DNA from 3 places in the Bradyrhizobium zhanjiangense genome. Region 2 is predicted to be linked to each of the others. Evidence: riboswitches for the same ligand, from Rfam matches in the RefSeq annotation. Region 2 holds a riboswitch; each other region holds the start of a gene.
What was found. Region 2 has a riboswitch for S-adenosylmethionine ahead of XH85_RS43720 (O-succinylhomoserine sulfhydrylase). Riboswitches for the same ligand answer to the same signal wherever they lie in the genome.
Positions count from the first base shown of each region.

Region 1: it holds a riboswitch for S-adenosylmethionine, as region 2 does, so the genes downstream of both, metX (homoserine O-acetyltransferase MetX) here and XH85_RS43720 (O-succinylhomoserine sulfhydrylase) in region 2, are expected to answer to the same signal.
Region 3: it holds a riboswitch for S-adenosylmethionine, as region 2 does, so the genes downstream of both, XH85_RS24195 (hypothetical protein) here and XH85_RS43720 (O-succinylhomoserine sulfhydrylase) in region 2, are expected to answer to the same signal.

Region 1 covers NZ_CP022221.1:1,356,780-1,367,107, reverse strand. Annotated here, with positions in the region: gene XH85_RS06500 (MOSC domain-containing protein) at 1-171, shown strand, start outside; gene XH85_RS06495 (IS110 family RNA-guided transposase) at 197-1,150, opposite strand; gene XH85_RS06490 (TIGR02594 family protein) at 1,462-2,118, opposite strand; gene XH85_RS06485 (alpha/beta fold hydrolase) at 2,334-3,197, shown strand; gene metW (methionine biosynthesis protein MetW) at 3,304-3,966, opposite strand; gene metX (homoserine O-acetyltransferase MetX) at 3,968-5,170, opposite strand; SAM riboswitch at 5,262-5,341, opposite strand; gene XH85_RS06470 (chorismate mutase) at 5,524-6,372, shown strand; gene hisC (histidinol-phosphate transaminase) at 6,409-7,506, shown strand; gene XH85_RS06460 (prephenate/arogenate dehydrogenase family protein) at 7,503-8,438, shown strand; gene XH85_RS06455 (DUF2125 domain-containing protein) at 8,556-9,740, opposite strand; gene XH85_RS06450 (gamma-glutamylcyclotransferase) at 9,851-10,328, shown strand, end outside.
Region 2 covers NZ_CP022221.1:9,136,356-9,146,683, forward strand. Annotated here, with positions in the region: tRNA gene XH85_RS43665 (tRNA-Gly) at 1-63, opposite strand, end outside; gene XH85_RS43670 (methylated-DNA--[protein]-cysteine S-methyltransferase) at 237-815, shown strand; gene XH85_RS43675 (helix-turn-helix transcriptional regulator) at 826-1,665, shown strand; gene XH85_RS43680 (SdpI family protein) at 1,794-2,153, shown strand; gene XH85_RS43685 (VOC family protein) at 2,258-2,617, shown strand; gene XH85_RS43690 (SRPBCC family protein) at 2,827-3,228, shown strand; gene XH85_RS43695 (hypothetical protein) at 3,342-3,809, shown strand; gene XH85_RS43700 (MATE family efflux transporter) at 3,907-5,352, opposite strand; gene XH85_RS43705 (hypothetical protein) at 5,673-6,725, opposite strand; gene XH85_RS43710 (PAS domain-containing protein) at 6,830-7,243, opposite strand; gene XH85_RS43715 (2'-deoxycytidine 5'-triphosphate deaminase) at 7,351-8,457, opposite strand; SAM riboswitch at 8,567-8,646, shown strand; gene XH85_RS43720 (O-succinylhomoserine sulfhydrylase) at 8,720-9,907, shown strand; gene XH85_RS43725 (SGNH/GDSL hydrolase family protein) at 10,037-10,328, opposite strand, start outside.
Region 3 covers NZ_CP022221.1:5,054,641-5,064,968, reverse strand. Annotated here, with positions in the region: gene XH85_RS24235 (branched-chain amino acid ABC transporter permease) at 1-926, shown strand, start outside; gene XH85_RS24230 (ABC transporter ATP-binding protein) at 923-1,666, shown strand; gene XH85_RS24225 (ABC transporter ATP-binding protein) at 1,656-2,375, shown strand; gene XH85_RS24220 (alpha/beta fold hydrolase) at 2,386-3,171, shown strand; gene XH85_RS24215 (FAD binding domain-containing protein) at 3,174-4,043, shown strand; gene XH85_RS24210 ((2Fe-2S)-binding protein) at 4,040-4,519, shown strand; gene XH85_RS24205 (xanthine dehydrogenase family protein molybdopterin-binding subunit) at 4,516-6,855, shown strand; gene XH85_RS24200 (N-formylglutamate amidohydrolase) at 7,040-7,852, opposite strand; gene XH85_RS24195 (hypothetical protein) at 7,855-8,100, opposite strand; SAM-I-IV-variant riboswitch at 8,229-8,336, opposite strand; gene XH85_RS24190 (branched-chain amino acid ABC transporter permease) at 9,091-10,203, opposite strand; gene XH85_RS24185 (branched-chain amino acid ABC transporter permease) at 10,200-10,328, opposite strand, start outside.

The sequences.
Region 1 (10,328 bases), 1.6 Mb from region 2:
TGCCCGGCCACCAATGTCGACCCCGTCACCGCAAAGCGCGATCTCGAAATCCCGCCCACGCTCTCGCGCAATCTCGGCCACATGGACTGCGGCATCTATGCCGAGGTGATCGAAGGCGGCGAGATCGGCGTCGGCGATGCGGTCGCGGTGGAAGAGCCGAAGCTGGTGTGACGAGGCACCGCTGCCGTAGCAACCATTAAACGCCGAGGAGTTTTTCAGTCCACGGCGTTCCGCGTTGCACGACGGTGTTGGCATAGATGAGCAGCTTGCGCGCGCATGCGATGAGAGCGGCATTGTGAGCCTTTCCGGCCGCAGTCAGGCGGGCATAGAGGGCCATGACGGCCTTGTTCCAGCGGAAGGCCGCAGGCAGGGCTGCCGCAAACAGAGAGCGACGCAGGCGAGCGCGGCCGCCGGCGATACGGCGTTGGCCCTTGTACTGCCCGCTATCGTTGTCGAAGGGAGCCAGCCCGGCAAGGGCTGCGACTTCCTCCCGGCTGACACGGCCGAGTTCAGGCATGCGGACCAGGAGGGCCAGTGCCGTGCGCTCACCGATCCCGGGAATGCTCATCACGAGGTCAAGGCGGACAGCGAGATCGTGGTGAGCGCGTAGTTGCTTGGCGAGGTGACGGATTTGGGAGAGCCGCCTTGCCTTCAACCGGGCAATGTCATCCAGCACGATGCGGCGTAGCCGAGGCTTCTCGAGATGCTCGAGCCGGGTCTTGAAGCGCTTGATGTCGTCCTCGATCTGCTCGAGGAAGGTGAGCTGCTCGGCGAGCTCCGCCAAGCGCGGATCCGGCGCACTCCTCACCTCTTCGAGCGATGCCGCGCAGGCAGCAATCAGCGCGGCATCCAGCGTATCGTTCTTGGCGCGACGCAATCGGGAGCGGCCGAACGCCTTGACCTGGATCGGCTGCAGCACCAGCACGATGACGCCGGCCGCACGCAAATGCTCCACTACCCCACGCTCGTAACCGCCGGTCGCTTCGATCCCGACTCGCTTGACGCCAGCTTTGGTCAGCAGCTGCACCAGCTTCCGCCAACCGGGAAGGTCGTTGGCGACCTCCCAACCCTCGTCTCGACCATGAACTACAATGTCGAGCTTCGCCTTGGACGTATCGATTCCCGCTGTCGTCGTGCTAGTCTGTGCCATCTTCGTCGACCCTGCCTTGTGAAGCGAACCTGATTGTTCCGGCAACCATCCGGGTCCGATGAAGGTGCTGGCGCGATCCTGCTACGGGGCAGCCACAAACTGCTCAGGGTGGGCGCGATCCGATCGCCAGCGGCCTGCCGCGGGTTGCAGCCGCGGCAGGCCATTCCTCACGGAACACGCCGACAATATCTGATTGCGCTATTACAAGGGTGGGCAAAGCGAAGCGTGCCCACCGTTCCTGCTAGCGAACGCTGACGCACCGCCGGTGGGCACGGCGCTCTTGCGCCTTTGCCCACCCTACGGCTCCGTCGTTAATTCGGCATCACATACGCATAGATCCGACCGCGCGAGACCGGCGCCTCGCGGACGCGGTTGCCGTCGTTGCCGGAGATCATGATCGGATTTCCCTTTGCATCGACGCCGGTGATGATGCCGACATGGCCGCCCCGGCCGCCGCGCGACATCACCGCGATGGCGCCGACCTGCGGACCGGAGACGCGCGTGCCGTAGCGCGCGAACGAGCTCGCCATGTCGGAGCCGGTGCCCTGATGCCCGGTGTGCTGCAGCACCATGTTCATGAAACGCGCGCACCACAGGCTGCCGCGTCCGGTCGGATTGCCGCCGAGATAGCGGCGCGCCTCGGACACGAGGCCCGATCCGCCGCCGAAGCCGCCGTTGCTCATCGCGTTGTTGGCCATGCCGCCGCTATTGGCGTTCGGATCATAGCTCGCCTGGGTGTTGGCGAATCCACTCGCCTGCAACTGCGCTGCGCTGCGCTCGAAGCGCGAGCTGCGTGCATGGTGGCGGTAGTGATAATGTCTGGCGTGATGCACGTAAACGTGCCGCTCTGCGCTATGACGATGATGCGGCCGCGCTGAGGCCGGAGAAACGAGCACGGCGACCGCCGCGAAGAAAAGCGCCAGCGCGACAACACAACGCGACAGGCGATACGCAAACAACTCAAACATTCTTCATCCTTGATTAACACCCCCACTTCCCATCGGCCCGTGCGGCGGCCGACATCCGAAAGGCCGTTAAGCCGTCCCATGTGGCGAGAAAAAGACGCCGCGTCGGCGAATAGCTGCGATGATTTTGCGTCAATACTCATCTGATGCTGCCGCATTGCGGACAACAGCATTAACTGCGATCCTCCAAATGCGGCTTGAACAGAGGGAAACGGTTAATGCCCCACGCCACGACCAAGGATGACGTCCGCATCTATTTCGAGGAGGCGGGCCAGGGATCGCCGATCATTTTTCTGCACGAGTTTGCGGCTGACTACACCAATTGGGAGCCGCAGATGCGCTACTTCTCGCGCGGTCATCGCTGCATCACTTACTCTGCGCGCGGCTACACGCCCTCGGACGTGCCCGATGGCGAGGTCTATACCTACACGCATTTCTACACCGATGCGCTCGCGGTGCTCGATCATCTCGGGATCGAGCGCGCGCATCTCGTCGGCCTGTCGATGGGTGCCTACTCGTCGCTCCAGATCGGGCTCAACGCGCCGCAGCGCGCATTGTCGATGACGCTGGCCGGCGTCGGCTCGGGCTCGGAGATCGAGAATCTCGATGCCTGGCGCAAGCAGTGCCGCGCCAATGCCGAGCAGTTCGAGACATCTGGCTCCGCGGAAGTCGCAAAGGTCACGCGCGAGGCGCCGAGCCGGATTCCCTTCCTGGTGAAGGACCCGCGCGGCCACGCCGATTTCTACGCCGCGCTGGCGCGGCACGACGCCAGCGGCTCGGCGCGCACGATGCGCGGCTTCCAGGGCGGCCGTCCCTCGATCTACACGATGACGGACGCGATCAAGCGCGCCTCAACGCCGGCGCTGATCATCTGCGGCGACGAGGACGACCCGTGCGTCGGCCCGAGCCTGTTCTTGAAGAAGCACCTTCCGGCGGCCGGGCTCGCGATGTTTCCGAAGTCGGGCCACGTACTCAATCTCGAAGAACCCGCGCTGTTCAACGAGAGCGTGGAGCGGTTCGTCACGCTGGTGGAAGCGGGCCGCTGGCCGGTACGCGATGCGAGGTCCCTGGCGGCGGGTTAGCGATGGCATTGCCGCATACTCCGTCATTGCGAGCGAAGCGAAGCAATCCAGGGTCTTTCCGCGGAAGGATTCTGGATTGCTTCGCTGCGCTCGCAATGACGAAAAGCTACTTTCCTTGCCCGCGGCTCAGCAAGAACACGCCCTGCTCGCCGAACATGTTCCACACCCACCACGGCAGGTTCAGCGGCACCGGGCGGCCGTAGAGATCGAGCGCGACCGAACGCTCCATCTTGACGTTGATCTTGTCGCAGAGCTCGACGAAATCCTTGATGGTGCAGAAGTGGATGTTGGCGGTGTCGTACCAGGTCGCCGGCAGGTTCTCGGTGCGCGGCATGTGGCCGCCGATCAGGAGCTGGAGCCGCATCTTCCAGAAGCCGAAATTCGGGAACGAGACGATGGCGCGGCGGCCGATGCGCAGCAGGTTCTCCAGCACCACACGCGGCTGCCGCGTCGCTTGCAGCGTCTGCGACAGGATCACGTAATCGAAGGCATCGTCGGGATAGTTGACGAGGTCGGTGTCGGCGTCACCCTGCACCACCGCAAGCCCCTTGGCGACGCAGCGATTGACGCCCTCGCGCGACAGCTCGATGCCACGGCCGTCGATGCCGCGCGTTTCCAGCAGCTGGAGCAGATCGCCCTCGCCGCAGCCGACGTCGAGCACCTTCGAGCCCGGCTTGACCATCTCGGCCACGAGCAGATGGTCGGCACGAAACTGACCGGACGGCCCGGCCGCAACGCCGTTCAACGGCAGCACTTCCTGTACGGACATTCTAGCCACCTTTGCCGTCGAGACCGCGTGCCTTGCCTGCCGATTGCAGGAAGGCACGCGAGATGTCGAAGAATTCGGGCACGTCGAGCAGGAAGGCGTCGTGACCGCGATCGGTCTCGATCTCGGCGAACGACACCCGAGCACTCGACGCATTCAGCGCGTGCACCAGGGCGCGCGATTCCGAGGTCGGAAACAGCCAGTCGCTGGTGAAGGAGACCACGCAGAAGCGGGTCTTGATGCCCGCAAACGCCTTCGCCAGCACGCCACCATGATCGGCGGCGATGTCGAAATAATCCATCGCGCGTGTCAGATACAGATACGAGTTGGCGTCGAAGCGCTCGACGAAGGACGAGCCCTGGTAGCGCAGATAGGACTCGACCTGGAAGTCGGCATCGAACGAGAAGGTCGGCAGCTCACGGTCCTGCATGCGGCGGCCGAATTTTCGGTGCAGCGCGGCGTCGGAGAGATAGGTGATGTGCGCCGCCATGCGCGCCACCGCGAGCCCGCGATGCGGATGGATGCCGCGGTCGGCATAGCCACCATTGTGCCAGTCGGGATCGGCCATCACGGCCTGGCGGCCGAGCTCGTGGAAGGCGATGTTCTGCGCCGAGTGCCGCGTCGAGCAAGCAATCGCCAGTGCGGAGTACACGCGAGCAGGATAGGCCGCGGTCCATTGCAGCACCTGCATGCCACCCATCGACCCGCCAACGACCGCGAACAGCGTGTCGATGCCGAGCCGGTCGATCAGCATCGCCTGCGCGCGCACCATGTCGGGAATGGTGATGACGGGGAAATCGAGGCCCCAGACCTTGCCCGTGGCGGGATTGATCGACGCCGGCCCCGTCGAGCCCATGCAGCCGCCGATCACGTTGGAGCAGATGATGAAGTAGTGCTTGGGATCAATGGGTCGACCGGGGCCGACCAGCGTCTCCCACCAGCCGGGCTTGCCGGTGACGGGATGCACATTGGCGACATGCTGGTCGCCGGTCAGCGCATGGCAGATCAGAACGGCGTTGGAGCGATCGGCGTTCAATTCGCCATAGGTCTGGTAGGCGATCTGGAACGGCGACAGATCGATGCCGCAATCGAGCCGCAGCGGCTGATCGGCGCCGAAACGCATAACCTGCGAACTCGGATGATCGACCTCGTGTGACCGATCATCGGTGCTGATCGCAGGACTCGGTATCGACTTGACGCTACCCATTTTGACCATCGACCTCGTTTGCGATCGGACTTCAGAGCGCAGTGACATCAGGCCATGAAAAACCCGGCCTGAACGATAGGTTCGGCCGGGATCGGAAGCGTCCCCGGCCTGTTTAGCGAGTTTTTTAACGTGGCTGCAAGCCGGCCGGCTCAAATGACCACGGAACAGGCAAAAACTACCGTCTGGGGCGGTTTTCGTCAAGTCGCGGCCCGGGTCAACCGGATTTGCCTCCGAGCGGTCGATCGAAAAGGCCGTCATTTCTCTTTGCTTTCGCTGCCTATCCTGCCTAATCAGGATAGACCGCAGCTGACCGCTTTTGCGGATCGGCACCTCTCAACAGCCCTTTGTCAGTCATGTCCCAACGTCCGCCCGCGCCACCATCGCTTCAGGAATTGCGCAAGGAGATCGACGCGATCGACGAGGGCATGCATCGCCTCCTGATGCAGCGCGGCGACATCATCGACCGCCTGATCCAGGTGAAGCAGACCCAGGAAGTCGGCTCGGCGTTCCGCCCCGCGCGCGAGGCTTCCATGATGCGCGAGATCGTGCAGCGTCATCGCGGCATCCTGCCGCTCGACACGGTCGAGAGCATCTGGCGCGTCATCATCTCGACCTTCACCTATGTGCAGGCGCCGTTCTCCGTGCATGCCGACATCTCGGTGAGCGAGCCGGCGATGCGCGATTCCGCGCGCTTTCATTTCGGCTTCACCGTGCCTTACGTCGCGCATTTCAGCGCGCAGGCCGCGGTGGAGGCGGTGGCGAAATCCAAGGGCGACCTGGCGCTGGTCTCGGCGACCTCGAGCCGCACGCCGTGGTGGCTGGAGTTGGAAGCCGACGGCGCGCCCAAGATCATCGCGCGGATGCCGTTCGTCGAGCGCGCCGACCATCCGGCCGCACTGCCGGTGTTCGCGATCTCGCGCGTCGCCGACAGCGCCCTGGTGACGGAGGTCGAGACCTTCAGCGTCCGCGTCTCCGGGTGGAACGCCGAGGTCGCGCGCGCGCTGTCGCCGCTTGCCGAGATCGTGGCAGTGCCCGATACCGCCTTCGACGGCGCGGCATTGCTGGTCTCGGTCACGAGCGCGACCAGCATCGACAAAATCAAGGCTGCCCTGATCGAGGCGGGGGCCTCGGTGCGCTCCACGGCCCTCGTCGGCAGCCACGCAACGCGCTATACGGTGCCCCCGACCGGGCCAAAATCGTAGATCGCGAACCGCCTGAAGCCACTTTCGGAGTTGAAGATGTCCCGCCCCGTGCCGAATCCCGGCATTCTCGACATTGCGCCCTACACGCCCGGCAAGAGCCCGGTGGCGGAGCCGGGCCGCAAGGTGTTCAAGCTCTCGGCAAACGAGACGCCGTTCGGACCCTCGCCCAAGGCGATCGAGGCGTTCAAGCACGTGGCGGATCACCTGGAAGACTATCCGGAAGGCACCTCGCGCGTGCTGCGCGAGGCGATTGGCCGTTCCTTCGGTCTTGACCCCAACCGCATCATCTGCGGCGCCGGGTCGGACGAGATCCTCAATCTGCTCGCGCACACCTATCTCAGCCAGGGCGACGAGGCGATCTCCACCACCCACGGCTTCCTGGTCTACCCGATCGCGACCATGGCGAACGGGGCCAAGAACGTGGTCGCGCCCGAAACCAACTTCACCGCCGACGTCGACGCCATCCTCAAGGCCGTGACACCGCGGACAAAACTGATCTGGCTCGCCAATCCCAACAACCCGACCGGCACCTATCTGCCGTTCGACGAGGTCAAGCGCCTGCGCGCCGGCCTGCCGTCGCACGTGTTGCTGGTGCTGGATGCCGCCTATTGCGACTACGTCTCGCGCAACGATTACGAGATGGGGATCGAGCTCGTCGCCACCACCGAGAACACCGTGGTGACGCATACCTTCTCCAAGATCCACGGCTTGGCCGCGCTGCGCATCGGCTGGATGTTCGGGCCCGAGCACATCATCGACGCGGTCAACCGCATCCGCGGTCCCTTCAACGTGTCGACGCCGGCAATGTATGCCGCAGTCGCCGCGATCGAGGATACCGCGCACCAGGCGATGTCGAAGCAGTTCACCGAGACCTGGCGCAATCGGCTGACAGAAGAGATCGGCAAGCTCGGGCTGAAGGTGACGCCGAGCGTCGCCAATTTCGTGCTGATCCACTTCCCTTCCGACAGGGGCAAGACCGCGGACGATGCCGACGCTTACCTCACCAAACGGGGCCTGGTGCTGCGCGCGCTGAAGAACTACGGCCTGCCGCATGCGCTGCGCATGACCATCGGTACCGAGGAGGCCAACCGCCTCGTGATCGAGGCCCTGCGCGACTTCATGGCCGGCAAATGAGTGCGCAGGCGCACTTCCAGCGCGTCGCGCTGATCGGCTTCGGGCTGATCGGCGGCTCGATCGCGCGTGCGGCGAAGCTCCAGGGCTTAGCTGGCGAGATCGTCACCACCGCGCGCTCGGAGAAGACGCGCGCGCGGGTCGCCGAGCTCGGCATCGTCGACCACATCGTGGCGACCAATGTGGAAGCAGTGAAGGATGCCGATCTCGTCATCCTCTGCATTCCCGTCGGCGCCTGCGGCGAGGTGGCGCGGGAGATCGCCGCGCATCTCAAGCCGGGCGCGATCATCTCCGACGTCGGCTCGGTCAAGGGCGCGGTGGTCAGGGACATGGCCCCGCATCTGCCGCAGGGCGTGCATTTCGTGCCGGCGCATCCGGTCGCAGGCACCGAGCATTCGGGTCCGGATTCCGGCTTCGCCGAGCTCTTCATCAACCGCTGGTGCATCCTGACGCCGCCGGAAGGCGTCGATGCGGCTGCCACCGATCGCCTGCGCGCCTTCTGGGCGGCGATGGGCGCCAAGGTCGAGGTGATGACGCCGGATCATCATGATCTCGTGCTCGCGATCACCAGTCACCTGCCGCATCTGATCGCCTACACCATAGTCGGCACCGCCGACGAGCTGGCGCAGGTGACGGAATCCGAGGTGATCAAATTCTCTGCCGGCGGTTTTCGCGATTTCACCCGTATCGCGGCGTCCGACCCGACGATGTGGCGCGACGTCTTCCTCGCCAACAAGGAAGCCGTGCTGGAGATGCTCGGCACCTTCACCGAGGATCTCGCCAAGCTCACCCGCGCGATCCGCCGCGGCGACGGCGAGGCGCTGTTCGACCACTTCACCCGCACCCGCGCCATCCGCCGCGGCATCGTCGAGATAGGCCAGGATTCGGCCGCGCCGGATTTCGGCCGGCCCCATGCGGCGCTGAAGAAGCCGTAGCGAAACTGCTCATTCTTCGTCATTGCGAGCGTAGCGAAGCAATCCAGGATACCTCCGCAGAGACAGTCTGGATTGCTTCGCTGCGCTCGCAATGACGGTGTGGAGAGCTCTCCGCCCTTAATACAGCGGCGGGATCTGGCCGACCTTGACTGGGCCGAGCAGCACGGCGCCGTCGACGAATTTGAGCGGGAAGCTTCTCGCCTTCTTGCCTTCCAGCGTGCTCTCGGTGCCGATCGAATTGATGCCGGCGGCAACGCCGGCATTGGCGTTCTGCTTGATGACCTTGCCGAGGCCCGGCACGGCGCGGTCGAGCGCGCCGAACAAATTGTTGAGATCCTGCGACTTCACACCCGGCGCGACGCGGTCGAGCGTTGCCTGCGGCACGCCTTCCTCCAGCATCTTCTCGATGCCAAGCGCCGGGATGACGCGCTCGAGGCCCGCCACCGTCATCTGTAATTCGCCGTCGAGCCGGCCATTGGCTGAAAGGCCGAGCGTGCCGGCCGCAACCGCGATCATCTCGCCCTGCTGGATCCGCGACTGCACGATCTCGATATGGCCGCCGGCGGCCTGGATCTCGCGGAAGCGCTGCGGCCAGGGTTTTGGCGTGAGATCGGTGAGGCCGGTGACCTTCGCGCGGGTGTCCGCCTCGAACGGCTCGGCGAGCAAGGGATGAACGCCCTGGATGCTGCCCTGCGCGACGTGGACCACCGTCTCGATCACCGGGTGATCGGATGGCGATCCGTCCGCGAGGCGGCCGTGCAGCTCGATCTGCTTGGCGCGCGCGAGCGGCACCTGGACGCTGCCGTCGAGACGGTTGAGGCCGGGTTCGTCGAACACGATGGAGGCGCGATCCGGCACGGCCGGCAGACCGACCACGCTGGCGCGGCCCTTGCTCCAGTTCACCACGAAGGTGTTTTGCGTGACGCCGTCGGTCAGCGTCGCCGGCGCGGAGAACTCGGCGATGACGAGCTTGGGGTCATAGACCTGGGCGACGACCAGGATGTTGTCGAGCTTCGCCGTGAACGGCGTCTTGCTCGCATTCTGCGACACCAGGGCGACGCTGGCACCGGAGCACTGGACCTCGAAGCGGAACGGGAAGCCCGCGATCGAGCGCTTGGCGCAATCATAGATGCGACCCGACTTGGCCTCCTGCGCGCGCCAGGCGTCTGCGGCGATTTCGGCCTGCGACGCCGCATAGAACCAGAAGCAGCTCCAGGCGACGGCGAGGATCAGGACGAGAACGGGTGCAATGAAAAGGCCCCAACGGGAGCGGCGGCCTGCGGCAACGGTCATATTGGACATGCGGCGACCCTTTGCCCCCAGATTCAGGCAAATGTAAGCGAGGCCGGCCCCCGACGAAAGGCGGAGAATTCGCTTCGCTTGGGGGCACGGTTCTGGTAGCCGTGCCGGAAATGTCGGAAATCCCCCTCCCTTCCGTCACCACAGCCAAGGATGACCTCTGGGTGTTCGGCTACGGCTCGCTGATGTGGCGGCCGGGCTTCGAATTCGAGGAGCGCGTCCCGGCGCGGCTGGTCGGCGAGCATCGCGCGCTCTGCGTCTATTCCTTCGTGCACCGCGGCACGCCGGAGAAGCCGGGTCTGGTGCTCGGGCTCGACCGCGGCGGCGCCTGCCGCGGCATTGCCTTCCGCGTCGCCGAGAAGAACCGCACCGAGGTCGTCGCCTACTTGCGGGAACGCGAGCAGGTCACCTCGGTCTACCGTGAGGTGATGCGCTCGGTGTGGCTGGAGAACGATGCGCGCCAGCGCGTCTCCGCACTCACCTATGTCGTCGACCGCGGCCATGTCCAATATGCCGGCCGGCTGTCGCTTACCGAGCAGCACCGCCATGTCATCCAGGGCCATGGCCAGTCCGGCGCCAATCGGGACTACG
Region 2 (10,328 bases):
AAGGGAATCGAACCCTCGTATGCAGCTTGGGAAGCTGCCGTTCTACCATTGAACTACGCCCGCGGATGCGCAAGCCGCGCGCCTCCTGATTAGCCGAGACGGCGCCGCGCGCCAAGCGCTTTGGCGCGGCCGGCCTGACGCTTCTTAACGTTTTGGCAAGATTCCAGGTGCGCCGGATTGTGGCGGTGTTATGATCGCCGGTCTGGGGAGAAACGTGCACTGAGTGGGGCGTGTGCATGGTGGGGCGTGTTTACGCGATATTCGACACGGCCATAGGGCGCTGCGGCATCATCTGGAGCAGCACCGGCGTGGTCGCCGTGCAATTGCCCGAGGCGCGGGAGATCGACACCCGCCGCCGGATTTTTGCGATCCATCCCGAGGCGCGCGAGCAGCGGCCGTCCGAGAACGCCGAGCTTGCGATCGAGGGCATCGTAGCTCTGCTGCAAGGCAGCGACCCCGATTTTTCCGACGTCAGCCTGGACGCCGGCGGCGTGCCCGGCTTCAACCGGCGCGTCTATGAGTTCGCCTGCACCATTCCGCGCGGGGAGACTCGCACCTATCACGAGGTCGCCAAGGCGCTGGGTGCCTCCGGTGCCGCGCATTCGGTGGCGCAGGCGATCGCGAAAAATCCCTACATGCTGATCGTGCCCTGCCATCGGGTGCTGGAGGCCGGCAACTATACCGACCGGCTCTCGCCTTACGGCGGCGTGATCTCCAAGCGGCGGCTTCTGGCGCTCGAGGGCGCTCATCCCGTCGCCAGCAAGACGCTGTTCGAAGTGCTGCTGCCCGTTGCCCCGCCGCGTGCCCCCACCTAGATAAGGCGGCATGGACGCGACCACGCTGCTGACGACACGCTCGATGACCGTCTCTGAGTTTCGCTGCGATGCGGGACCGGACGACACGCCGTTTGCCGAATGCCGCACCGGCCATTCCATCGCCTATGTCCGTTCGGGCAGCTTTGGTTGCCATTGCCGCGCCGGCTTCTTCGAACTGGTGGCAGGCTCGATGCTGGTCGGCGCCCCCGGCGAGGAATACACCTGCACGCATGAGCACGTGTCCGGCGACGTCTGTCTGGGCTTCTTCCTCAGTGAGGACCTGGTCGACGCTCTTGGTGGACGTCGCGAGGTCTGGCAGATCGGCGCGACGCCCCCGCTGCCCGAGCTGATGGTGTTCGGTGAACTCGCCCAGACGGCGGCAGATGGCAACAGCGACATTGGCCTCGACGAAATCGGTCACATCCTGGCCGGCCGCTTTATCGATGTCGCCTCGGGCAAGGCGCGCAAGCAGACACCACCGACCGCGCGCGACCGACGGCGCGCGGTGGAAGCTGCGTTGTGGATCGACGACAATTCGCAATCCGAAGTCGGCCTGGAACAGGCCGCGCGGCAAGTGGGCCTTAGCCCATTCCATTTCCTCCGACTGTTCTCGAGCGTGCTCGGTGTCACCCCGCATCAATATCTGGTGCGCTCGCGCTTGCGACATGCGGCGCGGCTACTCACTGATGAAGACATCGCGGTCACCGACATCGCTTATGACGTCGGCTTTGGCGACCTCTCCAACTTCGTCCGCACCTTCCACCGAGCCGCGGGCGTGTCTCCGACCAAGTTCCGTCAGGCCTCGAAGGGGGAACGCAGCATTTTTGGGGAACGCCTCGTCCTCAACTGAGACAGGCCCGGCATCGCAGGTAACCGTCTGTTGACCAGACAGGCGCGACGCGCTGGCGCCCGCGGCACATCGCGCTGTACTACAACCGAAGGGCGAATCAACGCCCCGTCAATGCGGCGAGCCGGCAGATGGACAGTCCCTCGGGTAACGTGATTGCGGCCACGCTGATCGCGCTTGCCGTGGGGCTCGCCTTCATCGCGGGCTGCGCCCTCTATTACGGCCGCCAGATCAACTCGCGCAAGATTCCGATGCAGTGGGGCCCCGATGGAGAGCCAACCTGGTTTGCACCACGCCTCATCGGGCTCTGGTCCAGCTTTGGAGTCACGGCGATCCTGTCCGCGTTCCTGCTCGTCCTCGCCCTCCATAAACCGCACAAGCTCACGGCATTGATCGTCGCAACGGTTAGTGTGATCGGAGCCAACATGTGGGTCCAGCTGTATCACCTAAAGCGGGTGATCCGGTGGCAGGCGGAGACGCCGGCGACCTAACCGGCCACCGAGCGCAAGATTTTCCAAGAGCGTCCCACCTCCCCTCGACTAGCTTCGGCTCCGGCGCGCGCCAGTTGCGGCGCGCTTTGCAAATGGAGACGAATATGTACGACCACATCGGATTGCGCGTTGCCGACCTCGACGCTGCCACGCGCTTCTACACCGCGGTGCTGGCGCCGCTCGGCCATGTCCTGTGCTCGAGCGGCGACGGCTATGCCGGCTTCGGGCCGAAGGGCGAGCCGGCGCTGTGGCTGCACCTGAACAAGGGACGCAAGGCCGACGGCGCCCACATCGCGTTCCGTGCCAAGGACCATGACGCGGTGAAGGCGTTCCACAGCGAAGGCCTGAAGAACGGCGGTCGCGACAATGGCGGCGCCGGCCCGCGCAAGGACTACAGCCCGACCTATTATGCGGCGTTCTTGATCGACCCTGATGGCAACAATGTCGAGGCGGTTTGCGTGTGAGCTTTAGCCGCTTACGAGACTTCGTAGGGTGGGCAAAGCGAAAGCGTGCCCACTAACTGCTCGCGACAATGCCGACAAACGGTGGGCACGGCGCTATGCGCCTTTGCCCACCCTACCAATACTGTCTCCGCGGAAAGACTCTGGGTTGCTTCGCTACGCTTGCAATGACGGTGTTTGTGGCGATCACCTATTGAATCAAGGACACCTCCATGGCCTCCATCCACAATGACATTCCCCTTCCCGCCTCCGCGCACGATGTCTGGGACGCGGTGCGCGATTTCGGCGCGCTGCATCAGCGGCTGGTGCCGGGCTTCGTCACCGCCTGCACCCTCGACGGTGACGCGCGCATCGTCACCTTCGCCAATGGCTCGGTGGCACGCGAGGTGCTGGTCGATTGCGACGACGCGCGACAGCGGCTGGTCTACGCCATCAGCAACGAGCGGCTGAAGCACTACAGCGCCTCGGTGCAGGTGATTGCCGATGGTGAGAAACGGTGTCGCCTGGTCTGGATCATCGACATGCTGCCGAACGAGCTTGCGCCTTATGTTCAGGGGCAGACCGGCGAAGCCGTGACCGCCTTGCACAGAGCGTTTCCGCCCGCGGCGGCCTGATCATCCTATGTGAGTTTTCTCACGGAGGCCTCCGTTCATCGGCCGTAACCATGGCGACGTGCGCCCGGTTGCCTCCGCTCTCCCGGCGGAGCCACGCACGCGAGGAGCATGCCATGAGAGGTGCGGACAAGGTGACCTGTCAGGCGGCCGCCGTGCTGCTGTTGTTGTCGATCGCGAGCTCGCCGGCGAAGGCGCAGTTCGCAGGTTTTGGCGGCGGCGGTGCCGGCGGCGAGGACATGATGACCCAGATGGCCCCGATGCTGGAAATGATGAAGGCAAAGATGGGCAAGCGCCGCTTTGCCATGCTGATGCAGACCATGGGCCCGATGATGAGCCGCATGATGGAGAATGGCGGCGGCGGGGTCGGCGGGATGATGGGCGGCGGTTTCGGTGCGCCGAACTACGGCGGTTACATCCCGATGGGTGGAGGCGGCTATATGCCGACCGGGCTCGGCGGCATGGGCGGCGGCGACATCATGGGCGTGGTCGGTGGCGGCGACATGATGGCGATGATCCCGCAATTGATGCGGCTCGCCAACACCGGCGGCGGTGGCGGCCATCGCCGCCATAGGCATCGCTAAAGCATGATCCGGAAAAGTGCGCAGCGGTTTTCCGAAAAGATCATGCTCAAACAACAACCTAAAGCGCGATGACGATTCATCCTAATCTCATCGCGCTTTAGTCGGCAGCACCTGACAGAGCTGGCCTGATCGCAGATTTCGTCTGGCGCGGTCCCCAGCGGGTCAGCACCACACTGGAGCACGACAGCAGGCCGAGCACGACCATCGAGCTCGCGGCCAGCCAGAAGAAGCTCTGCGCGGTGGCGTCGTGGGTCGACAGCCACCAGCCGACGGCTGCGATGTAGATCAGCCGCGCGGTCTGCGCCAGCACCGGCCCGATCACCTTCGCGGCGCCTTGCGAGGAGAAATACATCGTCGTTGCAAGGCCGAAGAAAGCGTAGAACGGTCCGACCGTTGACAGATATTGATGGCTCGCTGCGCGCACGGCGACGCTGTCGGTGAAGATATTGACCCAGAGATCGGGGAACATCGCAACGAAGCATGCCGGCGCGCCGACCGCCACGAAAGCGGCAGCACTGGCGATCCAGGCGATGCGCCGGGCGCGCGCGATGCGACCCGCGCCGATCGCCATCCCTACCATTGGCACACAGGCAATGCCGAACGAGAACGCGATCGAGGTCAGCAAAAATTCCAACCGCGCGCCGATGCCGTAGCCGGCGAGGATCGCAGTGCCGAACTTCGCCAGCATGTGGGTGAAGATCGAGATCGTCAGCACCGATTGCAGCGGCGAGAAGCAGGCGATGGCGCCGACCTTCAGGATGTCGAAAAACATCGCCCATTGGATGCGCAAGCCGCGCAGCCTCGGCGCGATGCGGGCCCGGCCGGAAAACAGGTACCAACCCATGATACAGATATTCATGGAGTAAGCGATCAGCGCGCCGGCCGCGACGCCGCGCATGCCGAGCTGCGGCACCGGTCCGAGCCCGAGGCCCAGGGTACCGCCGAGTACGACCTGCCAGGCCGCCGAATTGAGGATCAACAGCGACGGCAGCTTCATGTTGCCGGTGCCGCGCAGGACGCCGGCCATGGTGTTGAGCAGCCAGGGCAGCACCGCGCCGCCAAAAAACACCTGCGTGTAGGCGATTGCGTGGGTCAGCACATTGCCGCGGCCGCCGAGCAATTCCAGCAGGGGCGGCCCGAAGATCAGCATGCCCAGCATGAAGACGAGACCGAAGCTGATGCCGATCAGCATCGCGTGTACGGCGAGCGTTCCGGCGCGCTCGCGATCTCCGGCGCCGAGAGCGCGCGCGATGGCGGAGGCCACCGCGCCGCCCATGGCGCCGCCCGACATCGTCATGGTTAGGATCACGGTCGGAAACACCAGCGCCATCGCGGCCAGCGCCTCGACACCGAGCCGGCCGACATAGGAGGTCTCGGCGATGACCACGCACATGCCGGCCGATAACCCGATCACGTTCGGCCAGGCGAGCCCGAGCAGCGTGCGCAGGATCGGGCCATCGGTCAGCGCGCTTCTGACCGGCCGCGGAGGCGGCGGCAGCGGGCGCTCCTGTGCATCGACCGGGATTTCGGCGATGTCGGACATGTCCTCTCCCGGGCACAAGCGCCAATTGCGGCGCGGCAATGAACAGGTGTGCGAATAAATCAATTCGCGCGCAGGGCGCGGCAGGGGCTTGTTAGCACGCTGCGCGCCGATTCCCCCTGCGTCAGGTGCAGGAGTGCCCTGCGGCAGCGGCTTTCCTTCTCCCTCTCCCCGTTCTTACGGGGAGAGGGCTGGGGTGAGGGGCTGCTGCGGCAAAGGCAGTGACAGTTGGACTCGTGGAGACCCCCTCACCCGGAATTTGCTTTCGCAGATTCCGCCTCTCCCCGCAGGCGGGAGAGGCGAAGTGGTGGCGGCCCGCTCGCCTATTCAATCGTCCACACCAGCGGCGGGCGACCGCTCTTCGCGGTGCGCATGTGCACGCCTATGTTTCGTCCGCATCCCGCAGCCAGCCCTTGGAACAACCCCTCCAGCACCTTGGTGCAGGCGGGGTGATAGTCGGTGACATCATCCATCAGCTTCCAGCTCTGCTGGCTTGTTTCGAACGCGCCTTCTGATTGCACCGTTTCGGACGCATCGTCCTGCGCGGCGAACAGCGCGTTCAGGAACGATGCGAATTCGCGCGCACCGCCGCGGCTCATCGCCAACGCCGCCGCGACCTCGTCGAAATACTGCATGCCGATCAGCTTGCCGGTGAGGTGCAGCAGATAGCCGGCATCTTCCGGACCGAACACCTGCACCATCACCGGCGCGGCGGTGCGGACATATTCCATCGCGTAGTTGCGATAGGCTTTTTCCAGCCGCGGTTTCGGCCAGCTCGCAACCGGCAAAGCCGGCGCGGTCTTCGCATCGAACGTAGGGGCCTCCAGATGCCGCGCGAACACCAGGCGCTGGTCGAGCTCGAGTGGGTGGTCGTATTGATGGTAATAGCCTTCGAGACCGTCCTGGCCATCGACGCTCTGCTTGGTGCAGACGAAGCCTAAGCGGAGATCGCCGAGCGCGACGCCGTTGTTGGCGTGCCAGCCGCGCAGCATCGCGCGGCTGACCTCGCCGGGCACGCCGCAGATCGCGGTGCCCTTCCAGATCCAGCGCGGCGGCGGATAGCGGATCCAGGCTTTGCGGTCGCTCTCATACATGTATTCGACATGCACGCCGCCGATCCAGTTGGAGAGATAGTGATATTGCGCAGCAGCCACCGCCGGCGGCAGATGACGCAGGCCGAGCTTTTCCAGGCCCGGCAGGAAGCGCTCCTGCTGCTGGCGGCGGAACACGCGGAAGACGAATTCTGCGGCATCCGCCGTGCCGCGCCGCGTGACAACAGTGAGGATCAGGCCCGTGAAGTAGGCGTGATAGAGATCCGCGACCGCGCGCCAGCGTTTCCATTGGGCTTCCTGCGCTGTGTCTGATGCGGCGGTCATGTTCGCTCCCGATCGTTGTTTCGATCGAGTGTGTCACTGCGCCCGGTGTCAGGCAACATGACGCGCATGCAGGCCGCCCTGCACGGCGGCCCGTCAATTCCGCATCACGAATTTTGCGCGGCCTTGGCAGCGCGCTCGCGCTCGACGCGTTCCGTCACGTCGCGCGCCATCGCCACCGATCCCTGCACCGCTCCAGCGGCATCGCGCACCAGCGCGAAGGTCATCTCGATGTAGAGCTTGCGTCCGCTCTTGTGCAACGCGCGTGTCAGCGTCGGACGCCCTGCAAGCTTCATCGTGCCGCTGGAAAGCGCAGCCTCGAAACCCTTCCAGTGCGCGGCGCGCAGATGCTCGGGAATGATCAGATCGAGATTTTGACCCAGCGCTTCCCCGGCGGAGAAGCCGAACAGGGCGGTCGATGCCCGATTCCAACGCGTGATCGTGCCGGAGCGATCCGAATAGATCAGCGCGTCCGCGACGTCTTCGATGATGTTTGCGTCGAGTTCGGATTGATCGGTCATGCCAACACCTTGTAGCCCGGATGGAGCGCAGCGTAATCCGGGATTGGTGCCACAAGCGAGAGAACTCCCGGATTACGCTTGCGCTCCATCCGGGCTACAGGATCGGGCTACACCCGAAAATGCTTCGATAGTTTGAGGCCCTGCGCCTGGTAGTTGGAGCCGATGCGCTGGCCGTACATGGCGTCGGGGCGTGCCAGCATCTTCTCGTAGACGAGGCGGCCGACGATCTGGCCGTGTTCGAGAATGAACGGCACTTCGCGCGAGCGCACCTCCAGCACGGCGCGCGCGCCTTGCCCGCCGGCACCGGCATAGCCGAAACCGGGATCGAAAAATCCGGCATAGTGCACGCGGAATTCGCCGACCAGGGGATCGAACGGCACCATCTCGGCGGCGTAGTCGGGCGGGACCTGCACAGCTTCCTTGGAGGCGAGGATGTAGAACTCTCCGGGATCGAGGATCAGGCTGCCGTCGGGACGGGCCGAGATCGGCTCCCAAAAATCTTCCACTGCATAGCCGGAGCGGCGATCGACGTCGACGACGCCGGTGTGGCGCTTGGCGCGGTAACCGACGAAGCCGTTCGCTTTCTCACCCGACAGGTCGACGGAGACGGCGACGCCGCCGGAGAGATCGGCATCGTCGATGTCGACCAGGCGCTCGGTGGCATGCAGCGCATCGAGCTCGTCGGCATTGAGGATGGCGTCGCCGGTGCGGAAGCGCACCTGCGACAGGCGTGAGCCCTCGCGCACCAGCACCGGAAACGTCTTCGGACTGATCTCGGCATAGAGCGGGCCGTGATAGCCGGCGCCGATCATGTCGAAGCGTCGGGTACCATCGGCGATCACGCGGGTGAAGACGTCGAGCCGGCCGGTCGAGCTCTTGGGGTTCGCGGCCGCGACGATCTCCGGCGGCAGCGCGAGGCTTTCCAGCAGCGGCACGATGTAGACGCAATTGGTCTCCAGCACCGCGCCGTCAGCCAGGCTGAACTCGTGCAGCTTCAATTCGTCGATGCGCTCGGCGACGGTGGCGCCGGGACCGGGCAGGAAGCTGGCGCGGACGCGATAGGCGATGTCGCCGAGGCGCAAATCGAGGCTCGCCGGCTGGATCTGGCTCTCGACGAAGTCGTACGCGGGCAGGATGAGCCCCGCCTCCGCCATCGCCGCGATCATGCGGTCGGGCAGGATACCATTGGCGTCGGCAGCGACCGTGAACGTCAACCGGGGATCCTCAGCAAGGGGCAACGCATCCCGATATACGGGAAATACTAGCCTTTTACGGCTATCCGATGGACGCCTTGACGGAAAGGGCATTGCGGAATATGAGCATCACTTATCCCGTGGTGATTTGAGCCGGCCGGCTTGCAGCCACGTTAAATAAGTCGCTAAACAGGCCGGGGACCTCTGTGATCCCGGCCCGTGGAGATATCCAGGCCGGTTTTTTTGTGACCGTTCTCGTTCGACGGTCATGTCGGAGGGTCTTATGTCGAAGTCGCCTGCCACCTACCGTCCCGAAACCCGCCTGGTCCATTCCGGGACCCTGCGCTCGCAATATGGCGAGACGTCGGAGGCGCTGTTCCTGACGCAAGGGTATGTCTACAACAGCGCCGAGGAGTGCGAGGCGCGGTTCAAGGGCGAGGATCCCGGCTTCATCTATTCGCGCTACTCCAATCCGACCATCGCGATGTTCGAGCGCCGCATGATCGAGCTCGAAGGCGCCGAGGCGGCCCGCTCGGCGGCAACCGGCATGGCGGCGGTGACGACCGCGATCCTGGCGCCGCTGAAGGCGGGCGACCATGTGGTGGCTTCGCGGGCGCTGTTCGGCTCATGTCTCTATGTGGTGCAGGATTTGCTGCCGCGCTACGGCATCGAGACCACGCTGGTCGACGGGCTCGATCTCGACCAGTGGCAGCGGGCGCTCAAGCCCAACACCAAGACGTTCTTCCTGGAGAGTCCGACCAACCCGACGTTGGATGTGCTCGACATCCCCGGCATTGCCGAGATCGCGCACAAGGGCGGCGCGCGGCTCGTGGTCGACAACGTGTTCGCAACGCCGATCTGGCAGAGCCCGCTCGCGCTCGGGGCCGACGTCGTGGTCTATTCGGCGACCAAGCACATCGACGGCCAGGGCCGGTGTCTGGGCGGCATCATCCTGTCCTCGGAAGCCTTCATCGCCGAGCACATCCACAATTTCATGCGCCAGACCGGCCCGTCGATCTCGCCGTTCAACGCCTGGGTCCTGCTCAAGGGCCTTGAGACATTGGGCGTTCGCGTGCGCGCGCAGACCGACACCGCGGCGTGCATTGCCGAGGTGCTGGCCAGCCATCCGAAGATTTCGCGGCTGGTCTATCCCGGCCGCGCCGATCATCCGCAGGCAGCCCTGGTGAAGAAGCAGATGCGCGGCGGCTCGACGCTGGTCGGCTTCGAGGTCAAGGGCGGCAAGCAGGCCGCGTTCCGCGTGCTAAATGAATTGAAGCTGGCGAAGATCTCCAACAATCTCGGCGATGCCAAGAGTCTCGTCACGCATCCGGCGACCACGACGCATCAGCGTTTGAAGCCGGAAGACCGCGCCGCGCTCGGCATCAGCGAGGGCTTCATCCGCTTCTCCGCCGGGCTCGAGCATGCGGACGATCTGATCGAGGATCTCACCGCGGCGCTGGAGAAGGCGTGAGCGAGCCAAAGGCTCGGACTCGTAGGGTGGGCAAAGCGAAGCGTGCCCACCATTCACGATCACACTGCCGATAGATGGTGGGCACGGCGCGCGAAGAGCGCGCCTTTGCCCACCCTACGGCATTTATACCTACATCGGCCGATACGCGCGCACGTCGGCCGGCACGTTCACACCCAGCTTGATCTGGCCGACGGAGTGGATGATGTCGTCGCCGAGGAGCTGGGCGAAGCAGGCATAGCCCCAATCGTTCATGTGCAGACCGTCGGCGATGACGAAGCCCTCGACCGGGATCGCCTGCTTCTCGTGCCACTCGCGCATCACCTCGAAGCGCGGGAAGATGCCGACGTGACGGAGCTCGGCGACCTTGCCGAGCAGCTTCACCATCTTGCCGGCGCTCTCGGCGCGCTGGTTGACCGCCGGC
Region 3 (10,328 bases), 4.1 Mb from region 2:
TGACATCGGACTACTACATCAATATCGCGACACAAGTCGTGATTGCCGCCATCCTGGCGATGAGCCTCAACTTGCTGGTCGGGTTCGGCGGAATGATTTCGCTCGGCCACGCATCCTATCTCGGCGTCGCTGCGTATCTCACGATCTACCTCAGCACGCATGCCGGGCTGGGGTCGCTCGCCAGCGCGCTGATTGCGATTGCGACGACGACACTCCTCGCCATGCTGTTCGGCTACCTTGCGCTTCGGGCGTCCGGACTGGGCTTACTCATGATCACGCTGGCGCTCGGCCAGATCCTGTGGGGCATCGCCTATCGATGGGCGAGCCTCACCGGCGGTGACAATGGGCTTGGCGGCCCGGTCCGGCCACGGCCGTTCGGGATCGACCTGATGAATCCCACCGCGTTCTTCTATTTCACCCTGATCTTTCTGGTGTTGGCGGCGTGGTTGATCTCGCGCTTCGTCCAGTCGGGGCTCGGACAAAGCTTGCAAGGCGCACGCGATCAGCCGCGGCGCATGCGCGCGCTCGGCTACAATGTGTGGATGGTCCAGTGGCTGAGCTTTGTCTTCGCCGGATTCTGGGGCGCGATTGCCGGCATGCTCTACGCCTACTACCACCAGTTCGTCAGTCCGCAGGCGCTCCATTTGACGACGTCCGCCGAAACGCTGCTGATGGTCGTGGCCGGCGGGACCGGCACCCTGTTTGGTCCGGTGGTGGGCGCAGCCCTCGTCGTCATCCTCAAGAACGTCGTCAGCGCCTACATCACGCGCTGGCTGATGCTGCTTGGCGTCGTCTTCGTGGCGATCGTGCTGTTCATGCCGGAGGGCATCGTGCCCGGCCTGCGCCGGCTGCGCGCGGCGATGAAGATGCAGCCGGCCTCGTCCGCCAGGTCTGCCCTGCCCGTGACCGAGGAGCGGCCGACATGACCGCGCCCGCTTTGGAGGTGAAAGGACTTCATCGTTTCTTCGGCGGCCTGCCCGCCGTGCGTGAAGTCTCGATGCGCGTGCCGGTCGGCGAAAGGCGGCTGCTGCTCGGACCGAACGGTGCCGGCAAGACGACCCTCTTCAATCTCATCGCCGGCGATTTTCCGGCATCGCGTGGCGAAATCCGAATCTTCGGCGAGAACGTCACCGGAAAGACCGCGGACCAGCGCACCCATCTCGGGATGGCGCGCACCTACCAGATCATCACGCTCTTTCCCAAGAACACGCTGGTTCACAACGTCGTCATTTCGCTGCTGGGCCTGCTCAAGCTTCGCTTCAATCCGCTATCGGACATCAGGAAGCACAAGGCACTTTGGGGCGAGGCGCGGGCGATCCTGGCCCTCGTCGGCCTGGAGCATCTTGCCGAGAGAACGGTGGCGGATACCAGCTACGGCGAGAAGCGCCGGCTCGAGATCGCAATGGCGCTCGCCCAGAAGCCGAAACTGTTGCTACTGGACGAGCCGCTGGCAGGCCTCTCGGCGGATGAGCGCCGGGACGTCGAGCGCCTGCTGCAAACGATTCCGCGTGACGTGACGATCATCATGATCGAGCATGACATGGACGTCGCGCTCGCATTTGCCGATGTCATCACGGTGATGCAGCACGGCCAGATCGTCGTGGAAGGAAATCGCGCCGAGGTGGTCGCCGATCCGAAGACGCGGGAGGTGTATCTTGGGCACTGACGCGCTGGTGATCGGCGGGCTCAACGCATTCTACGGCGACAGCCACGTCTTGCATGATGTGTCCTTCACGGTGAAACAAGGGCAGGTTCTTGGCCTGCTCGGCCGCAACGGCGCCGGCAAGACCACCTGCATCAGCGCCATCGTCGGCCTGGTCCGCGCCAGGACTGCGCGCCTTGAGCTGTTCGGCCAATCGATCGCCGGCCTGTCGCCGGAGGCGATCTCGCTGAGCGGCATCGGTCTCGTTCCGCAGGGCCGGAGAATATTCCCCTCACTCACCGTCGTCGAAAATCTCACCGTCGCCGCGCGCCGCAGCCGCGCGGGTCATCGATCGGACTGGACGCTGAACGATGTCTACGAAGCTTTCCCACGGCTGGCGGAGCGGAAGCAGCAGCTCGCCGGCTCCCTGTCCGGCGGCGAACAACAGATGCTCGCGATCTCCCGTGCCTTGATGACCAATCCGCGGCTGATCCTGTTCGACGAACCGTCGGAGGGTCTGGCGCCGCAGATCGTCACGGAGGTCGCGACCGTTCTGAGGCGTCTTCGCGACAGCGGCCTCTCGATCGTTCTGGTCGAGCAGAACATCAAGCTTGCCCTTGAGATCGCCGACGACATCGTGGTCCTGAATACAGGTTATGTCGCGCATACGGGCGGGGCGGAAGCGCTTCGCGCCGATGGTGCGCGGATCCAGCAACTCCTTGGTGTATATTGAAAGGTCAAGCATGAGGTCGTCGATTTCCGTGCGCGATGGCGTTCTCGACATCGCGGAATCCGGAGCAGGGAAGACCGTTGTGCTCCTGCACTCGCTCCTTGCCGATCGCACCATCTTCGACCGGATCGTGCCGATGCTGGCGCGAACCCGGCGGGTGATCGTGCCCGATCTGCCCGGCTTCGGCGGCTCGTCACCCGCCGGGGCAACGATCGAGGGAATCGCGGACCGAATTTCGGGGCTGTTCGATGCCTTGGATCTCGGCACGGGTGCCGACGTCCTTGGCAATGGCTTCGGCGGCTTTGTCGCGAGCACCCTAGCGATCCGCCACGGCGGCAAGTTCGATCGCCTCGTGCTGGCCGACACCGGACTAACCTTCTCGCCTGAGGGCAAGCAGTCGTTCTATGCCATGGCCGAACGCGTTCGCCAGGCCGGCATGGGGGCCATCATCGATGTGGCGATGAAGCGGCTGTTTCCCGAAGACTACATCGCGGCGCACCCGGAAGTCTTCACCGAGCGGCGCAATGCCCTGCTCAAGACCAATCCGGAATTCTTCGCCGAGGCGTGTCTCGCGCTCGCCGCACTGGATCTGACGTCCGGCATTGCGACCATTCGCAATCCGACGCTGGTTGTGGTCGGCGAGCTCGACGCCGCAACGCCGCCCGAGATGGCGCGCGCCCTGGCCCGCGCGCTCCCAAAGGCCGAGCTGATCGAAATCCCCGGCTGTGGTCATGCGCCGATGGCGCAGGCGCCCGAGGCCTTCATCAAGACGATCTCGGGTTTCCTCGAATTGACCTGATCATGAAACCGCCGTCGTTCCAGTATCACCGTCCCCAAACGCGCGAGGAGCTCGGCGCACTGCTGACCAGCCTCGACAACGCCAAGATCCTGGCCGGCGGTCAGTCGCTGATGCCGATGCTGAACCTGCGCGTGATCGCGCCCGATCACCTGATCGACATCAACCGCATTCCGGAGCTGGCGGGTATTCGCGAAACGGCCGATGGAATCGAAATCGGCGCCATGACGCGTCAGGCCGATATTCTCTCCTCGCCGATCATCCGTGATCGCCTGCCGTTGCTTACTCGTGCGCTCGAGCATGTCGGCCACATCCAGACCCGATCACGCGGAACCATCGGGGGTAGCTGCTGCCATCTCGATCCATCTGCCGAGCAGCCGGCGATCTGCACCGCTCTCGATGCTGAATTCGTCGCGATCGGACCAAAGGGTCGCCGTGTGATCGCGGCCGCCGATTGGTTTCAGGGCATGTTGCAATCATCGCTCGACGATCAGGAATTTCTTGAGGCCGTGCGATTCAGACCTTGGGCCAAAGGCCACGGCTACGGCTTCGCCGAATACGCGCGCCGCCACGGTGACTTTGCGATCTCCGGTGCGGCTGCACTGCTCGAGGCCGACGGTGGCAGTCGGATCGCGCGAGCGGCGCTGCTGGTGTTCGGTGTCGAGGAGGCTCCACGGCGTCTTTACGAAGCTGAAGCGGCTCTCGTCGGCCAGATCGCCAGCGAGATCGCGCTCGCGCCGATCCTTGACGCGGCACGCGCGCTCGATCCGATGGAAGACGTTCAGGTGACGGCGGACTATCGCCGCCATCTCGCCGGCACCCTGCTCGGCCGCGCCTTGCGCGAGGCCTGCACCAGCCTGGAACAGCGCTCATGAGCGAACGACACCTGACCTTCACGCTCAACGGCGAGCGGCGCGAGGCCAGCGCCGAGACAAGGACGCACTTGGCCGACTTCCTGCGTCACGGCCTGGGGCTCACCGGAACACATGTCGGATGCGAACATGGCGTCTGCGGCGCCTGCACCGTCATCGTCGATGGTGCACCGGTGCGATCGTGCCTGATGCTGGCCGTCCAGATCGACGGCTGCACGGTCGAAACGGTCGAGGGCCTTGCCACGGGCGGCCAACTCTCCCCGCTGCAGCAGGCTTTTGCCGATCATCACGGATTGCAATGCGGGTTCTGTACGCCGGGTATGCTGATGACGCTCGAAGCTTTTCTGCGCGTCACGCCCTCTCCGACCCAACAGGACGTCAGGATAGCGATCTCCGGCAACACGTGCCGCTGTACCGGCTACCAGGGAATCGTCGAAGCGGCCCTGACAGCCGCCGCAGCAAAGGGTAGCCGCCCATGAGCGCGCGTTATTTCGGAGCTGCGGTCACCCGCGTCGAGGATCCCCGCCTGCTGACAGGACGCGGACGCTATGTCGACGACTCGGAATTCCCGGGCATGCTGCATGCCGCGTTCGTCCGGGCGAGTGTGGCCCACGGCCGCATCCGGAGCGTCGACACGGGCGAAGCGAGCGGCATGCCGGGCGTCGTGGCGATTTACACGATGGCGGATTTCGCAGGTATTGCGCAGGGCCAGATGCCGCCGATGGCCCCGCACCCGCTCCTGCCGACACCGATTACTTATCACCCGTTGGCTGTCGAGGAAGTGCGTCACGTCGGCGAAGCCATCGCGATCGTGCTGGCCGACGACCGGGCAAGGGCAGAAGATGCCGCGGCCGCCGTGTCGCTCGACATCGAGGAATTGCCGGCCGTTGCCGACGCCGTCCTTGCCTCGAAGGCGGGAGCGCCCAGAGCCGACAGCAAGCGGCCGAGCAACATCGCGGCCACCATGAAGGCCGGCTTCTCCGATTGCGGCGCGGTGTTTGCGAAGGCCGACCATGTCCTCACCGAACGCTTCGATATTCATCGCGGCGGCTGCCATTCTATGGAATGCCGCGGCGTGGTTGCCAGCGTCGATCCGCATTCAGACGTGCTGACGCTCTCTACGTCCTCGCAATCGCCCTACATGGTGCGGCGACACCTTGCGACCTATCTCAACCGCGATGAGAGCCAGATCCACATCATGACGCCGGATGTTGGCGGCGGCTTCGGCCCCAAGGCCAATGTCTATCCGGAGGAGTTCGCTGTTGCGCTCGCCGCGCTCAAGACCGCGCGGCCGGTCAAATGGATCGAGGACCGCCAGGAGCACTTCGTCGCCACGACGCAGCAGCGCGGACAGGTCTGGACGCTCGATGTCGCCTTCGACCATGACGGGCGCATGCGCGCGATCCGGGGCCATTGCGTTCACGACAACGGCGCCTACGCGCCCTACGGCCTCATTCTGCCGGCAACAGCCCTCGCCAGCTTTCCGGGCCCATACGCGCTTGAGGCGCTCGACCTTACAATTGACGTCGTGTTAACCAACTTGGTGCCGACGTCACCGGTACGTGGCGCATGCCGTCCAAACGCCGCGTTTTTGCTTGAACGCCTCGCCGACCGTATCGCGCGCCACCTCGGCATCGACCGACAGGAAGTGCGCCGGCGCAGCTTCGTTCGCGCCGACCAGATGCCTTACTCTACTGGCATGAAGGCGCGTGATGGCTCACCGATCTCCTATGACAGCGGCGACTACATCGCCGCTCTGGATCTCGTACTCCATAAAATCGACGCTTCCGGCTTCCAAGCCCGCCGCGCGGCAGCCGCGAAGCGCGGCAAGCTGCTTGGTCTTGGTATCGCATCCTGCGTCGAGGATACCGGCCTCGGTCCGTTTGAAGGAGCTTCGGTTCGGGTCACGCCGGCGGGAAAGGTCGTTGTCAGCACCGGTGCATCAAGCCAGGGCCAAGGTCACCGCACGGCGCTTGCGCAGATCGCCGCCGACGCGCTCGGCGTCGACCTGAATGACGTCAGGGTCGAGACCGCCGACACGTCGAAATTCCCGCTGGGCATGTCCACCATTGCAAGCCGGATCGCAGTAACAGCCGGCTCTTCGGTTGAACTGGCGTCACAGAAGGTGCGAGCCAAGGCCATCGCCTTTGCCTCCCACAAGCTGGAAGTCGGAGAGCAGGATCTTGAACTCGAAGGCGGCGCTGTACGCGTCAAAGGGGTCCCGGGATTGAATGTCAGCCTGTCGGAAATCTCACGAACGCTGGCCGGGAATGTCGGAATGAGCCTGCCCGGCGCCATGGAACCCGACCTTGCTGCGACTGCCTATTTCAACTCCACCGCCCTGACATTTGCCTATGGCGCTAACGCCTGCGAGGTCGAGATCGACCCTGAGACCGGTGATGTGCGGGTTGTTCGCTACGTTGTGGTTCACGACTGCGGCAAGTTGATCAATCCGCTGATTGTCGACGGCCAAATTCGTGGCGGGGTGGTGCACGGGATAGGCAACGCGCTGTTTGAACGGATGATCTATGACGAAGCCGGTCAGCCTCTGACGACCACTTACGCCGATTACCTGCTACCTTTGGCCTCCGAGATGCCGCCGATTGAGATCCATCACATGGAGACACCGTCTCCGCGCAACCCGATCGGCGTCAAAGGCGCCGGCGAGGGCGGCACAATTCCAGCCGCGGCCTGCGTGATCTCGGCCGTCGAGAATGCGCTGGGATCAAATGCGCCGTTCATCCACCTTCACCCGATTTCGCCGCAACAGGTGATGAAATGGTTAGAGCTGAGCGGATCGGCGGCGCAGGCCTGATTGCCAATCAGGCCATCACCCGACCTGATCACCAGCGAACATAGCACTTTGCACCGGAAGTCGCCGATCCCGCTGTCCGGCGCGATTCCGAAGCATCTTACTAGCCCGACAAGCCAGCCAGATCTTCACCGCCGTTTCGCAGCAATGCATTCGTCCCCGCGCCAGTGTCGAGTGCGCTCTATGGCTATGCAGAAAGGAAGAAAGTCGCCGCAGTCGACACAAGAGTGCCAACCGCTTCCCTGCACTTCTCAAAGCTGACGAGACGATCGCCGGTAAGCTCATTCATGTAGACCCGCCGGTTCACCTCTATCATTATCGATTGGACCCTCGTGTCGGCACCGTAGTGTTTCGCCGGAATGAGCGCGCCCGCAAATGGTCTGTCAACAGCAACGGTGAACCCGAGCTTCCCTGCAGCGTCTGCAACTGCTCCAGCCAGTCCATGCGCGGTGTGGAGAGAATCCGTGCCAATGCAGATTTCAGGTCTCTGCGGGTCCTGGTCAGGCTCGTGCGGTAGCGGACGATCAGCGAAACTGTGGCAATCGATAATGAGGCAACGGTCTTCACGGCGGAGCACCTTGTCAATGGCCGAAGTGAGTAACTCATGATGCGGCCAATACCAGCGGGTCATGACACGCTCACGTTCAGCCACCGAAACTGTGGCCCGCAGCCGGCTCCCGGTGCTGGTTGCGCCATAGATCGCGCCCATGCCGCGGCCTGCCATCGGCTCGTCTGCATCCTTGGGAAAGCGTTCCACGTCGCATACCAGCCGGCTCACTGGAAACACAACTCGCTCCGCTTCATGAAGCGTAGGTGGGAACAGCTCGGCGGTGAAGGCGTCCGTCATTCGCAGCAACTCTGTTTCGAGCTCCAACTCGCTGACGGAAAGTTGCGCACGCTCGTCGGCCGGTATCAGGCGAGAACTGTGAGGAATGTGCAGTACAGCGATCTTTGTCGCATCCATACCGTTTCCGGTTTCGATGCTTTGCCGCACGGTCATCGTCAGTTCTCCCCGATCCGGATGGCCCATGGCGCGTCGGGCTCGTTGATCCGGCCAATTTGGTGCGCGTTGCGGACCAGCCGTTCGGCTTCATGCAAGGTCACGGTCCTGTTGTTCATCCTGATCGCGATCCGGCCTCGGGCAAGACCGCTGGCGAGAGCGTTATAGAGCAGGCGCTGGACAAAGCCCGATGATGAACAGCCGGTTTCAGCGATTATCATGCTGCGGATTGGCATGATGCGGTCCACGCGGACAATGGCTGGAGCGGGAAGAGAAGACGCGGCCAGTCCGATGATGACACCGCGCCGCGTTGGCGGAGCGGAATACAGATTTGGAGGTGGGATAGACATGTTGCCCCCTGAGCTTCGCCGGAGGCTTGTACTGCTTGGATTGCCACTGGATGGCCCCATCCCACAAGTGTGGATACCACCTTACCGCAGCGGGCAGGTTGGTGAAGGTACCAGCCTTCGTCTTGATGTACCTTGTACATAGGAGACGAACGAGGGGCGTTCAAGTGGCGCCCCCGATCTGCTCTCGCGTCCAGAGGTCCATCGACTTCGAAATCACTACCGACCCCTCAACTGAAGCCCGCCTGACGTGCTCCGTCCGCTCTGTACGCTGTAGTGCGCCACAACACTCCGTTCGCCTGAGCGAGGTGGAATCCAGACACTGATCCCGCTTAAGTGGAGGTCAGAACTCGGGTCAACGCTCGGACTCAGGACAAGCAGCCACGCCAAGACTACGCCTAACCGCGCAACAGCGCCCGATTGCACTACTCCCACTCAATCATTTCGAACGACGTTTCGCCGTTGATTTACAAGAACAAACCTTCAAATCTGACGGACAAATGCCGACGGTATACCCGTCGCAAATTTTTGGTCTTGAATTCACAGGAAAATTTGGCTGGCTCTGACAGGTTGTACCTTCAGCAAGTATCGGAATCAATCGTGGCATTAGACAGGCCTCAAACTCGGAACGGTCTGCTATTGTGCTCTCCTCGACTTGTAGCAGATACCGTCATCGGTCAAATCGGACCGGCCTTAGTGTCAGGTTTGCGCCCACAGCGGCCACTCCTAACAACTTAGCTGTGCACGCTCCGGAGCATGTGTGGAGTCGAATGCCGAAAACGTTCTGACGGAGGCGCCTTTCCTGCGCTGCTAATCTGCAGCAAAGCCAGAGGTCACAAACGCCAAGAAAAATTGGGAGAGTGAAGGGACGATTACCTGGCACAAGGTTCGTCATAATGGCATTGGACTGGACCCGCTGCGGCCGAGCCAGCGCTGGGTCGGGAACAGCTGCAATTGCCAGCGTCGCGCTGCCGCGCCCCACACGCCGCTCGGCATGAACAGCATGATCAGGATGGCGAGCGTGCCGAGCACGACCAGATAGAGACTGCCAAACTGGGCGAGATAGGTGACGAGCCCCCAAAGCAGGAGCACGCCGACCATCGGACCTTCGATGGTGCGCACCCCGCCAATCACGACGATGAAGATGACATAGGCGGTCCAGTCGGTGACGCTGAAGGCTGCATCAGGCGAAATACGCGCCTTCTGCAAATAAACCACGGCGCCGACCATGCCCGTGGCGAACGCGACCGCGATCCACAGCACGTGGCGAGTCCGCGCGGTGCGGACGCCGACGCTGCGCGCCGCCGCTGCGTTGTCACGGCTTGCGGCCAGCGCAAGGCCGTGGTGCGAGCGCATGAAGGCGTAGATGCCGAGCGTGACCAGCACGGCGAGCAGCAGCGCCAGCCAGTAAACCAGCACGTCACGCGCGGCCGCCGGGCGCAGGCCAAGCAGCGCCTGCACAGTCTTCAGCCCGACCATCTGGGACAGTTCGCCCGGCGATATCGACATCCCGGTGCCGCCGCCGAGCGACTTGAACTGGGCGCAGATCAGCCGCAGCGCCTCGGCGGCGACCCAGCTGCCGATCGCGAAATATGGTCCTTCCAGCCGAAACAGCAGCGGCCCGAGCATCGCCGCGACCAGCGCCGCGAACAGTCCGGCCAGCGGGATCGCCGCAACCGGATCGAGCCCGGCCATCACGATGCCGGCAAACAGCGCATAGGCGCCGAGCCCGACAAATGCCTGCTGCCCGACCGATACCTGTCCGCCCCACCCGGCCAGCACGTTCCAGAGCTGCGCCAAGGTGAGCATGGTGAAGACGAAGATCAGATCCTGGATCAGGTTGCGCGAGGCGATCGCGGGCAGCGCGGCCAGCGCCACGATCAGTGCGATGCCGGCCATGGCCGCGACGCGCGACAGCCGTGTGCCGACCCGAACCTGCCACACCGGCGCGACCGCCGGGCGCTGCTCGCGGCCTGCCGGGATATGGATGCTTTCGACGCTCATCTCCGCCTCGCCGGGAACAGGCCGCGCGGCCGCACCATCAGAACGGCGAGGAAGGCGAGATGGCCAGCTAGGATCTGCCATTCCGGATTGATCCGCCCTCCGATCGCCTGCGCCAACCCGAGCAC